DNA from 3 places in the Massilia timonae genome. Region 1 is predicted to be linked to each of the others. Evidence: riboswitches for the same ligand, from Rfam matches in the RefSeq annotation. Region 1 holds a riboswitch; each other region holds the start of a gene.
What was found. A riboswitch is a leader RNA that binds a small molecule or an ion and turns the genes downstream of it on or off. The one in region 1 is predicted to bind cobalamin.
Positions count from the first base shown of each region.

Region 2: another riboswitch for cobalamin. It lies ahead of LO55_RS03760 (TonB-dependent receptor domain-containing protein); the one in region 1 lies ahead of LO55_RS00110 (TonB-dependent receptor).
Region 3: another riboswitch for cobalamin. It lies ahead of LO55_RS07985 (cobaltochelatase subunit CobN); the one in region 1 lies ahead of LO55_RS00110 (TonB-dependent receptor).

Region 1 covers NZ_JRYB01000001.1:21,849-25,117, reverse strand. Annotated here, with positions in the region: gene ylqF (ribosome biogenesis GTPase YlqF) at 1-807, shown strand, start outside; gene LO55_RS00115 (DODA-type extradiol aromatic ring-opening family dioxygenase) at 808-1,632, opposite strand; cobalamin riboswitch at 1,719-1,971, shown strand; gene LO55_RS00110 (TonB-dependent receptor) at 2,040-3,269, shown strand, end outside.
Region 2 covers NZ_JRYB01000001.1:843,504-846,772, reverse strand. Annotated here, with positions in the region: gene LO55_RS03765 (FecCD family ABC transporter permease) at 1-59, opposite strand, end outside; gene LO55_RS03760 (TonB-dependent receptor domain-containing protein) at 119-1,972, opposite strand; cobalamin riboswitch at 2,038-2,270, opposite strand; gene LO55_RS03755 (histidine phosphatase family protein) at 2,290-2,832, opposite strand; gene LO55_RS03750 (adenosylcobinamide-GDP ribazoletransferase) at 2,832-3,269, opposite strand, start outside.
Region 3 covers NZ_JRYB01000001.1:1,841,116-1,844,384, forward strand. Annotated here, with positions in the region: gene LO55_RS07980 (ROK family transcriptional regulator) at 1-1,199, opposite strand, end outside; cobalamin riboswitch at 1,380-1,599, shown strand; gene LO55_RS07985 (cobaltochelatase subunit CobN) at 1,778-3,269, shown strand, end outside.

The sequences.
Region 1 (3,269 bases):
CGCAAGTTCCGCCAGCGCCCTTGCCTGAAGGTCTTGAACAAGATCGACCTGGCCGACCCGAACGCGACCGCCGCCTGGAAAGCCTATTACGATGCCCAGGAAGGCGTGACCGCCTATCCGATGACGACCAAGAAGCCGGCCGACGTGGCCCGCATCCCGGACCTGGCCCTGTCGCTGGCCCCGCACCGCGGCGTGCCGACCAAGCCGCTGCGCATCATGATCATGGGCATTCCGAACGTCGGAAAATCGACGCTGATGAACGCCCTATTGAAAAAGCGCGTGGCCAAGGTGGGCGACGAGCCGGCCGTGACCAAGACCCAGCAGCGCCTGTACCTGAACAAGAACGTGGTGCTGGTCGACACCCCAGGCATGCTGTGGCCGAAGATCGCCATGGCCAGCGACGGCCTGATGCTGGCCGCCAGCCATGCGATCGGCACCAATGCGCTGGTCGAGGAAGAAGTGGCCGAATACCTGGGCGAGCTGCTGCTGCAGCGCTATCCGCAGCTCTTGAGCGCGCGCTACGGTTTCAAGACCGAAGGGATGGACGGCGTTGCCGTGATCGAGGGCGTGGCCCAGCGCCGGGGTTTTCGCGTGCGCGGCGGCGATTTCGACTACGAAAAGGCGGCGCACACGCTGCTGCAGGATTACCGCCAGGGCGCGCTCGGCCGCATCAGCCTCGAGACGCCGGAATCGCGCGCGGCCAGCCTGGCCCAGCACGAGGCCGAGATGGCCGAAAAAGCACGTATCGCGGCCGAGAAGGCCGCCGCGAAAGCCGAGGAAGCGGCGCGCGGCAAGCGCGGGACGTAATCACGCCGCTGGCGGTGCCCCGAACCTGAAACTCGACACCGTCAAATTCCCCATGAACGCGTCTTCATGATAGACGCAGGCGGCCGCCTCCTGTTCGGCCGCCCCCAATGCCACCATCAGTGGAATCAGGTGCTCCTCGCGCGGATGCGCCGCCCGCGCCATCGGCGCCGCATCCCAGCGCAGCAAGGCCTGTTCGCGCTGCGCCGGATCGAGTTCGAGCAGCGCGTGCTGCAGCCAGCCGTCGAAAGCGCGTGACGCCTCCCGCCCGTTCGGCCCGAACTGGCGCAGGTTGTGGTACGACAGCCCGCTGCCGATGATCAGGATGCCCTCGTCGCGCAGCGGCGCCAGCGCACGGCCCGCCGCCAGGTGGGTGGCCGGATCCAGGTCGCGCCGGATCGACAGCTGCACCACCGGCATGCGCGCTTCCGGATAGACCGGGTACAGCATCGAGAACGTGCCATGGTCGAAGCCGCGTTCGGCGTCCAGCGCGGCCGGGTGGCCCGCGGCGGCGAGCAGGTCGGCCACGCGCCGCGCCAGCGCCGGCTCGCCCGGGGCCGGGTACTTGACCTGGTAGGTGTGCGGCGGGAAGCCGCCGTAGTCATAGATCATGCCCGGCGCCGTGCCGGACGACACCATGAACTGCGGCGTTTCCCAGTGGGCGGTCACGACCAGCACCGCGCGCACCGTCTCGCCAGCTTCGGCCCGCAGCGCGGCCAGCGAGTCGGCAAGCTGGTTGTAGGCCGACCCGTATTGCTCGCGCATCCACGGCCAGGGGCCGCCGCCGTGCGAGACGAAATAGGTGGGCAAGGTGGGTAAGCGCGCCATGACCGCTCCTGTCGTGCATTGAAACGGTCATGTTAGCCCAAGCGGCGAGAGCTTGCCGGCGGCCGGGCAGGTCGCACCTCGTCAAGGTATAATCGCCCCGTTTTGGTGCTCTCGCGCACGTCCAGGTGCGCGAAGTTAAACGGGAAACACGACATGGCCGCGCCACGCGCCGCCATGGAAGTGTGCTGCCCCCGCAACGGTCAACAAGCGCCGCGTCTGCATCTGCAGCGTGGCGGACGGTCTCGACAACCACTGCGCCGCTGTACGGTCTGTTCTGCGCAGGAAGGTGAGGCCGTCATGCTTGCCAGCCCGGATACCGGCCAAAGCAGGTGGAAGCGCCAGGCGTTTCCTTTGACTCCGGCCTGCGGGGAAGCAGGCCGGTGCCTTTTATCGAGAACACATTCATCATGATTTTTGCAGTTGCACCGCGCCGCGCGCCACTCGCGCTGGCTTGCGCCTTCGCCATGTTCGGCCCTTATGCCGCGGCCCAGGACGCCGTCCCTTCAGTCCTCATCACCGGCCCGCGCTTCCCGGCCCAGGCCACGCCGATCGGCGCCACCGTCATCACCGCGGAGCAGATCCGCAGCGCCGGCGCCACCGACGTCAACCAGGCGATCCGGAAGATCGGCGGCGTGTTCGGCCGCCAGAGCCTGGACGGCTCGCCCGACTTCGGCCTCGACCTGCGCGGCTTCGGCACCAACAGCGCCCAGAACACGGTGGTGCTGGTCGACGGCGTGCGCCTGAACGAGAACGAGCTGGCGCACACGGTGCTGTCGACCATTCCCGTGGACACGGTCGAGCGCATCGAGATCACGCGCGGCGGCAGCAGCGTGCTGTATGGCGACGGCGCCACCGGCGGCGTGATCAATATCGTTACCCGCCGCGGCGCGGGCGCGGGAACGCATGGTTCCCTGTTCGCCGAAGCCGGCCGCTTCGACCACCGCGACCTGCGCGCCTCGGTCACGCACGGCGCCGGCCCATGGTCGTTCGACGCCGCAGTAAGCGACCGCAGCACGGATAACTACCGCGACAACAACAACTACGAGCAGACCAGCTTCAGTGGCGGCGTGGGGTATGCCTACGCGCCGAACGGCCGCGCCGGCCTGCGCTTCGAGAGTTCGCGTTCCGATTCGCGCCTGCCGGGTTCGCTGACGGAAGAGCAGTTCCTGACCATTCCAACCCAGAGCAACACGCCGAAGGACTATGGCTCGCTCGACACCGACCGCGTGACCGCCTTCGTCGAGCACCGTGTCGGCGCCTTCGAGCTGGCGGCCGATCTGTCGCACCGCGAGCGCGAGGTCTCGTCCACCTACGACTTCGGCGCGCCGTCGACATCGGTCTACGAGGCCGAACAGACCCAGTTCTCGCCGCGCCTGCGTCACACCCTTGACCTCGGCGACAAGCGCAACGAATTCGTCACCGGCATCGACCTGATCCGCTGGGAGCGCGAGGTTACCTCCAATTTCTCGGCCGGCGACGCGCGCCAGGACTCGAAAGCCTTCTACCTGCGCGACGAACTGCGTTGGAACGCCCCGCACAACGCCCGCCTGGCGGTGGGTGGCCGCCACGAGCGCTTCGAGAAGGACTACAGCGACCCGCTGGCCTTCCCGCCGGTCGTGAACGAGCACCGCAAGCAG
Region 2 (3,269 bases), 820 kb from region 1:
AGCATGGCGCCGACGATGAGCGTGGCGCGCTGGCGTAGCGGTGGGACGGATGCGTGCATGCTGGCCCTGTTGGTTTCGGACACCCGCGGCCTGGCTGCCGCGGGCAAGGGGTTATAGCTTAACGGATGCCGTAGCGCAGGGCCGCGAACCAGGTGCGGCCGCTGGTGCCGTAGTTACGCGCGATCTCGTACTGCTTGTCGGCGACGTTGTCCAGGCGCATCAGCAGCGACCAGTCGGGCGTGAACTGCCAGGTCGTGTGCAGGTTCAGCAGGCCGTAGCCGCCCAGGCGACGGTTGTTGGCGGCGTCGTCGAAGCGCTCTCCCGATACCGTCAGTTCGGCGCCGGCCTTGAGCGTGCCCATCGTGTAGTCGGCGCCGAAACTGGCATGCTTCTTCGCGCGGCGCGCCAGCTGCTTGCCGGTGGTCTCGTCGCGCGGATCCTGCCAATCGAGGCTGGCGCGCAGGTCGACACCCATCAGGCGCGTAGCGCCGGCCAGCGAGAAGCCTTCGAGCAGGCCCTTGTTGACGTTGTAGGCGCAGCTGCGGTTGACGCCGTCCGGGCACGGGGTGCTCGACACGATCATGTCGGTCAGGCGGTTGTGGAAGTAGGTGGCGTCCAGCTGGTAGCCGTTGCCGTCGTAGCGCAGGCCCACTTCGCGGTTGCGGCCTTTTTCGGGCTTGTTGGTTTCCAGGCCGTAGCCGGGGAAATACAGCTCGTTGAAGGTCGGGGCGCGGAAGCTCGTGCCGACGCTGGCGGTGGCGCGCAGGCCGTTGCCGAAGTCGTAGCCATAGCCGGCGGCGCCGGTGTTCTTGCTGCCATAGACCGAGCGGTCGTGGCGCGCGCTGACGTCGACCAGGTGCTGGCCGCGCTTGGCCGAGTAGGCGGCGGCATACGAATTCGTGATGCGCGAGCGCTGCATCGTCGGCACCTCTTCCTTGCGGTGCGTGTACAGCAGCTGCAGGGTGTCCTGGCCGATGGCGATGTCGTTCTGCCAGCTGAACTCATCCTGCTGGGTGTCGATCTGGCTGGCGCCGGATGGCGTCGCGTTGGTGAAGTTGCCCGACTTGTCTTCCGAGCGCGCGTATTGCACCGTGCTGTGCCAGTTCGGCAGGATCTGGTTGCGCATGAAGACCGCGGCGGTGTTCAGGTCGTTGTCGCTGTGGACGTCGTAGTTGGCGGTGCCGCTGTCGTACTGGCTGTACAGGCGGCTGACCAGGAACTGGGCGCCGATCTCGTGGCCCGGCGCGAGCGCCATCGTCACGCGGCCGTTGGCGTTGCGGCGGCGGTAGCCGTCTTCGTCCGGGTTGTAGCCCGAGGCGCTTGGGCGGGTAGACGAAAAGCCGTCCGAGTCCTCGTAGCCGGCGCCGAAGGCGTAGCTGACGGCGTTCGGGCCGCCGCTGCTGCCGTAGATGCCGGCATCAAGCTGGCGGGTCGCGTTGCTGCCCACGCCAACCGAGCCGGTGACGACCGGGGCGCCTTCGCCCTTGCGGGTGAAGATCTGGATCACGCCGCCGATGGCGTCGGCGCCGTACAGGGTGCTGAGCGGGCCGTAGACGATCTCGATGCGGTCGATGGCGCCCAGCGGGATCGCGTTCCAGCTGGCGGTGCCGGTGGTCGCCGAACCGAAGCGCACGCCGTCGACCAGGACCACGGACTGGTTGGCGTTGGCGCCGCGGATGAAGACGCTGGTGGTGGTGCCGGCCGGGCCGTTGCGCGAGATCTCGATGCCGCGCTGGCGGCGCAGGATGTCGGCCACCGAACCGGCGCCGGAGCGCGCGATCTCTTCGGCATCGATGACGGTGGTGTCGGCGATGACGTCGGCGGCGCGCTGCGCGGTGCGCGTTGCGGTGACGACGACGGTGTCGGCGGTAGGGATGGCGTCAGGCGAGGGTGCGTCGGCGACGGCGGCGGACGAGATGACGGCGAGGGCGAGCGAGACCGCGGCGGCTTGCCGGGTGACTGGAAAATTCATGAACTGTTTCTTATAAAGGGCAACCAGCCGACGTCCCCGTAGGCCAGATTGAACGGCATCGCGCGAGGCGACGCCACCTTTTGGCCGGTATCCGGGCTGACAAGTATGGCCGTCCGACCTTCCCATGCATGCGCACAGTGGTATGAGGGGACGGTTTGCCGCATGGCTCGAAGAGAGCATGCGGCACTTGCTTACCGTTGCGGGGGCAGCACACGTTGGCCCTTGAAAGGAGCTTCGTGTTTCCCGTTTAACTGCGACTGCGAACGCAGGCGCGAGCACCAAAACGCGCACATTATAAGGTGTTGTCCAAGGCGTTGTCAGGTTTCCAGCATCATCACTTCGCCGTAGCCGATCCGGTGTGGCGCCTGTGCAGCGCGCAGCGCGGCCTCGACCAGCGTGCCGCCGAGGTGCAGCGAATGCAGGAGGCGCATGGTGCCGGCGTGGCAGATGACCAGGGCTTGCGCGTGTCCGGCGCGCCGGATATCGGCATCGAAACCGGCCACGCGCGCGGCCACGTCCATCACGCTTTCGCCGCCGCCGGGGCGGTAGTGCAGCAGGTCGGCGCTCCAGGCGTCGATCTCGCTGCGCGGGATGTCGTCCCAGCTGCGCATTTCCCAGGCGCCGAAGTCCATCTCGGCCAGGCGCGCGTCGAATACCGGCGCCGGCGAGAGCTGCTCCGCCAGGACCGCGCTGCGGGCCAGCGGGCTGGCGTAGACGGGCATCGCGCCGGGCAGCCCCTGGCTTGCCAATGCGGCCAGCACCCGTTCGACGTCCGCGTGATCCGCCGCCAGGTCGCTGCGGCCGTAGCAGTGCCCGGCCGCCACCTCGGGCCGCGGATGGCGCACCAGGTAGAGGCGCATCAGGCCAGCGCGCCGCGGCCGAGCGTGGCCAGCACCGCGATATAGACCGCCACTTCGGCCAGTTGCTGCACGGCGCCGAGGCAGTCGCCGGTATAGCCTTGCAAGCGCCGCGTGAATTTACGCGCGAGCCAGCAGGTTGCAACGAGGGCCGCGACCAGCGCGGCGACGATGGCGGCCAGGTCGAGCAGGCCGAAGGCCAGCAGGCCGAGCGCGGGCAGCAGCACGGTCACGGCGGCGATGCCGAACTCGCGGTCGCTCATGCGCACCGCCAGCGGCTTGGCCTTGCCCTCGGCGCGGGCGTACTCCATCTGCCAGATCAGGGACGTGGCGGCCAGTCGCGACAGCGGGTGAGCCAGCAGCAGGGCGGCCATGGCGCTGGCCGGCGGCAGGCTGGCAAGCAGGGCCAGCTTCGCACCGAGCATGCACACGATGCCGAT
Region 3 (3,269 bases), 1.8 Mb from region 1:
TGCAGCGGCAAGTAGGCCGCGCCGATGACCTTGGCCGTCATCCCGATCGTCCCCGCCATCACCAGCGGCCGCTCGGTGCCCTGCCAGCTGTAGCGCGTCATCTGCTCCTGCACCGCGGCGATCAGGCGTTCGAGCAGGGCGCGGCTGACGGCGCCGTCGACGATCACGCCGTCCAGGTCGAGCAGGCAGGCCGCGCCGGTGACGCCGAAGGTGATCGCATTCGCGGCTTCCTCGACCCATTGCAGGGTCACCGCTTCCCATGGGCCGCTCAAGAGGCGCTCGTCGCCGAACGCCAGCGGCGCCAATCCCGCCTGCGCATGCATCTCTTCCAGCCGCACCAGCGAGGCCGCCCCGAGTAGCTGCGGCGCCACGCCGCGTTCGTCCGTTCCGGCCAGGCCCAATGGCATCGAACCGATCGCGCCGGCGTTGCCGAACTGGCCGCTGTGCGGCTCGCCGTCGATCACCAGGCCGCCGCCGACCAGGGTGTCCACGAAAACGTACAGATAGCTTTTCAGCTTGCGTCCGCGGCCGGCCACCAGTTCGGCCACGCAGGCCGCGATCGTGTCCTTGGCGAAGTCCACGCGCAGCGGCGTCATGGCCTGCAGGCGGATGCGCAGGTCGACCCGGCGCCAGGCTTCGGCCTGATGCGGCAGCAGGCTTTCCAGGCCGTGCCAGGTGCCCAGCGTGAGCGGGGCGGCCAGGCCGATGCCGGTCAGGCGCGGGGCCAGCTCCGGGCCGAGGAAGTCGTCCACCTCGCGCAGCCTGGCGTCGATGGCGGCGAACACCTGCTCCACGTCGGGGCTGGCGTAGGGCGTCGACGACTGCCAGCGCAGCGCGCCCGTGAAATCGAGCAGGACCACGTCCAGCGCGCGCCTGCCGATCTGGATGCCGATCGAGAACGCGCCTTCCGGATTGAGGGCGATCGGCTGCGACGGCTGGCCGACCTTGCCGCGCACGGCGTCGCGCTTGACCACCAGCTGCTCGTCCAGCAGGCGGTTGATGATCACCGAGGCGGTCTGGGTGCTCAGATTGGTCAGGCGCGCGACTTCGGCCTTGGGCAGGCTGCCATGGGTGCGGATCGCCTGCAGCACGACCCGCTCGTTGAACTCGCGCATGCCGACCTGGTTCGAGCCGACGGTGCGCAGCAGCGGCATGGTGGCGGGGTCAAAGGCGGGAGGCGGTGCGTTATAGGGCGGCATGGCGCGGCGTTCGATGGGCAAGACAGCGGGAGACGGTAAGTATACGTCCTTCCGCTAAATAAACCTATGCGACTTATTTTTCGGGCCGATCGGGCGCTGTTGGTCGCCGCGCTGGGCCGCTTCGCGCTCGCCCGCCAAAAAATAATGCGGTGACAACTGGTCGAACTTGGCGTTAGAATCGCGCCCAATCAAGTGAATGGTGCCTTCCTGCTCGTCTGCAGGGAGGTGAAACGGGAAGCCGGTGACGTGCGCGATAGCCATCGCGCGCCAGTCCGGCGCAGCCCCCGCTGCTGTAAGCCTGACGACCCCGGTCGAACGCCACTGTGCCCCGTGCACGGGAAGGCAGGACCGGGGAAGGAAGACGGCGAGCCAGAAGACCGGCCATCCACGATGCATTCGCACGTCCCGGGGTGAGGGCGTGCCTGTTGGTTGTCCGCTGTTCCTTCTTTGTCTGCCCGCGTCATTCGCTGCGATCGCTCGCCTGCGCGGCGCGCAAGCGTCCCTGTTCATCGTGGAAGGATGGCGGCTGCCTGTTGTCGTGCGCGCGTCAAGCGCGCAGCTGAAAGGTCGACGTTCACATGAACACGCTTCTCCCTGTCCGCATCTGCGTCGCGCTGGTGTTCCTGCTCGCCTGCATGTCGGGCTTCCAGCATGCCGGCGCCACCACCCTGTTCGCCGTGGTCACCGAGCGCGCCGCGCCGGGCGCGATCGAAGCCGCCCACCGCCACCTGGCCAGCCGTCCGCGAGACCGCATCCTGCTGCGCACCCCGGCGCAGCTGATGGCGGCCGGCGAGCGCGAGGTGGCGCAGTGGATCGCCGGCGCCGACAGCATCCTGGCGGTGTCGCTGTTCGGCGACCCGGCGCGGCGCATGAAGGATGCCCTGGCGCGCCACGCCAGGCCAGGCACCGCCGTGCTGGCGCTGAACGGCGAGGCGACCCTGAACCTCATGACGCGCTCGCGCCACGGCAGCCTGGCCGGCTTCTCGCCCGAGCTGCTGCGCCAGCTGGCGAGCGAGGCGCCGCCGCAGGCCGCGCTGCGGGCGGCCGACGCCAATCCCGCCGCCCGCCACTGGCTGGCGGCGCGCCGCGTGTGGCAGGCGGGCGGCGTCGACAACACCACGGAGCTGATGCGGCACCTGCTCGCGCCGGGCACGCCCCTGGCCGATCCGCAGCCGGAGCCGACCCTGCGCCTGCGCGCGGGAGAGCGCGAGCTGCAGGACGGCGCCGCCTGGGGCAATGCGTCGAAGCTCGGCCTGCAGGACCGCCCGACCGTGGTCGTGCTCGACCTGGCGAACATGGATGGCGTGGTGCCCGCGGCGCTGTGCCGGCGCATCGAGGAACTGGGCCAGCCCTGCGTGCAGCTGCTCACGCGCTGGGGCGGCGCCTCGCGCGAAGCGCTCGAGCGCCTGCCGCAGCTGGTCGCGCCGGCCAAGCCTGCTGCGCTGGTGGTGCTGCAGGACTTCGTGGTCGGCGCCGCCGAGGGCCGGGAGGCGGTAGGCGAAGCCTTCAAGCGCCTGGACATCCCGGTGTTCAAGGCGATCCGCCTGTCGGACCGCACCGCGATGCAATGGCAGCTGTCGCCCGACGGCCTGCCGCCCGACTCGGTCCAGTACCGCGTGGCCCTGCCCGAGCTGCAGGGCATCGGCCAGCCGATGGTGGTGGCGGCCCTGGGCCAGGCCCGGCGCGACCCCCAGACCGGCATCGAGAACCGCCCGCCCGTGCTGCTGCCGGCTGAAGTCGACCGCCTGTCGGGCCGCGTGGCGCGCTGGCTGGCGCTGCGCGCCAAAGCGAACGCCGACAAGAAGATCGCGATGGTCTACTACAACCATCCGCCGGGCCGCCAGAACATCGGCGCCGACAACCTCAACGTGCCGGACTCGCTGTTCGGGATGCTGCATGCCCTCAAGGCGGCGGGCTACACGGTCGGCGAACTGCCGGCGTCGCCCGAGGCGCTGCTGGACATGATCATGGCGCGCGGCGTCAACCTGCCGGAAGACCGCGCCGCCCTGCGCGAGATGGCCGGCGCCGTCAACGGCGTCACGGCGCAGGAGTACGCGCGCTGGTTCGCGA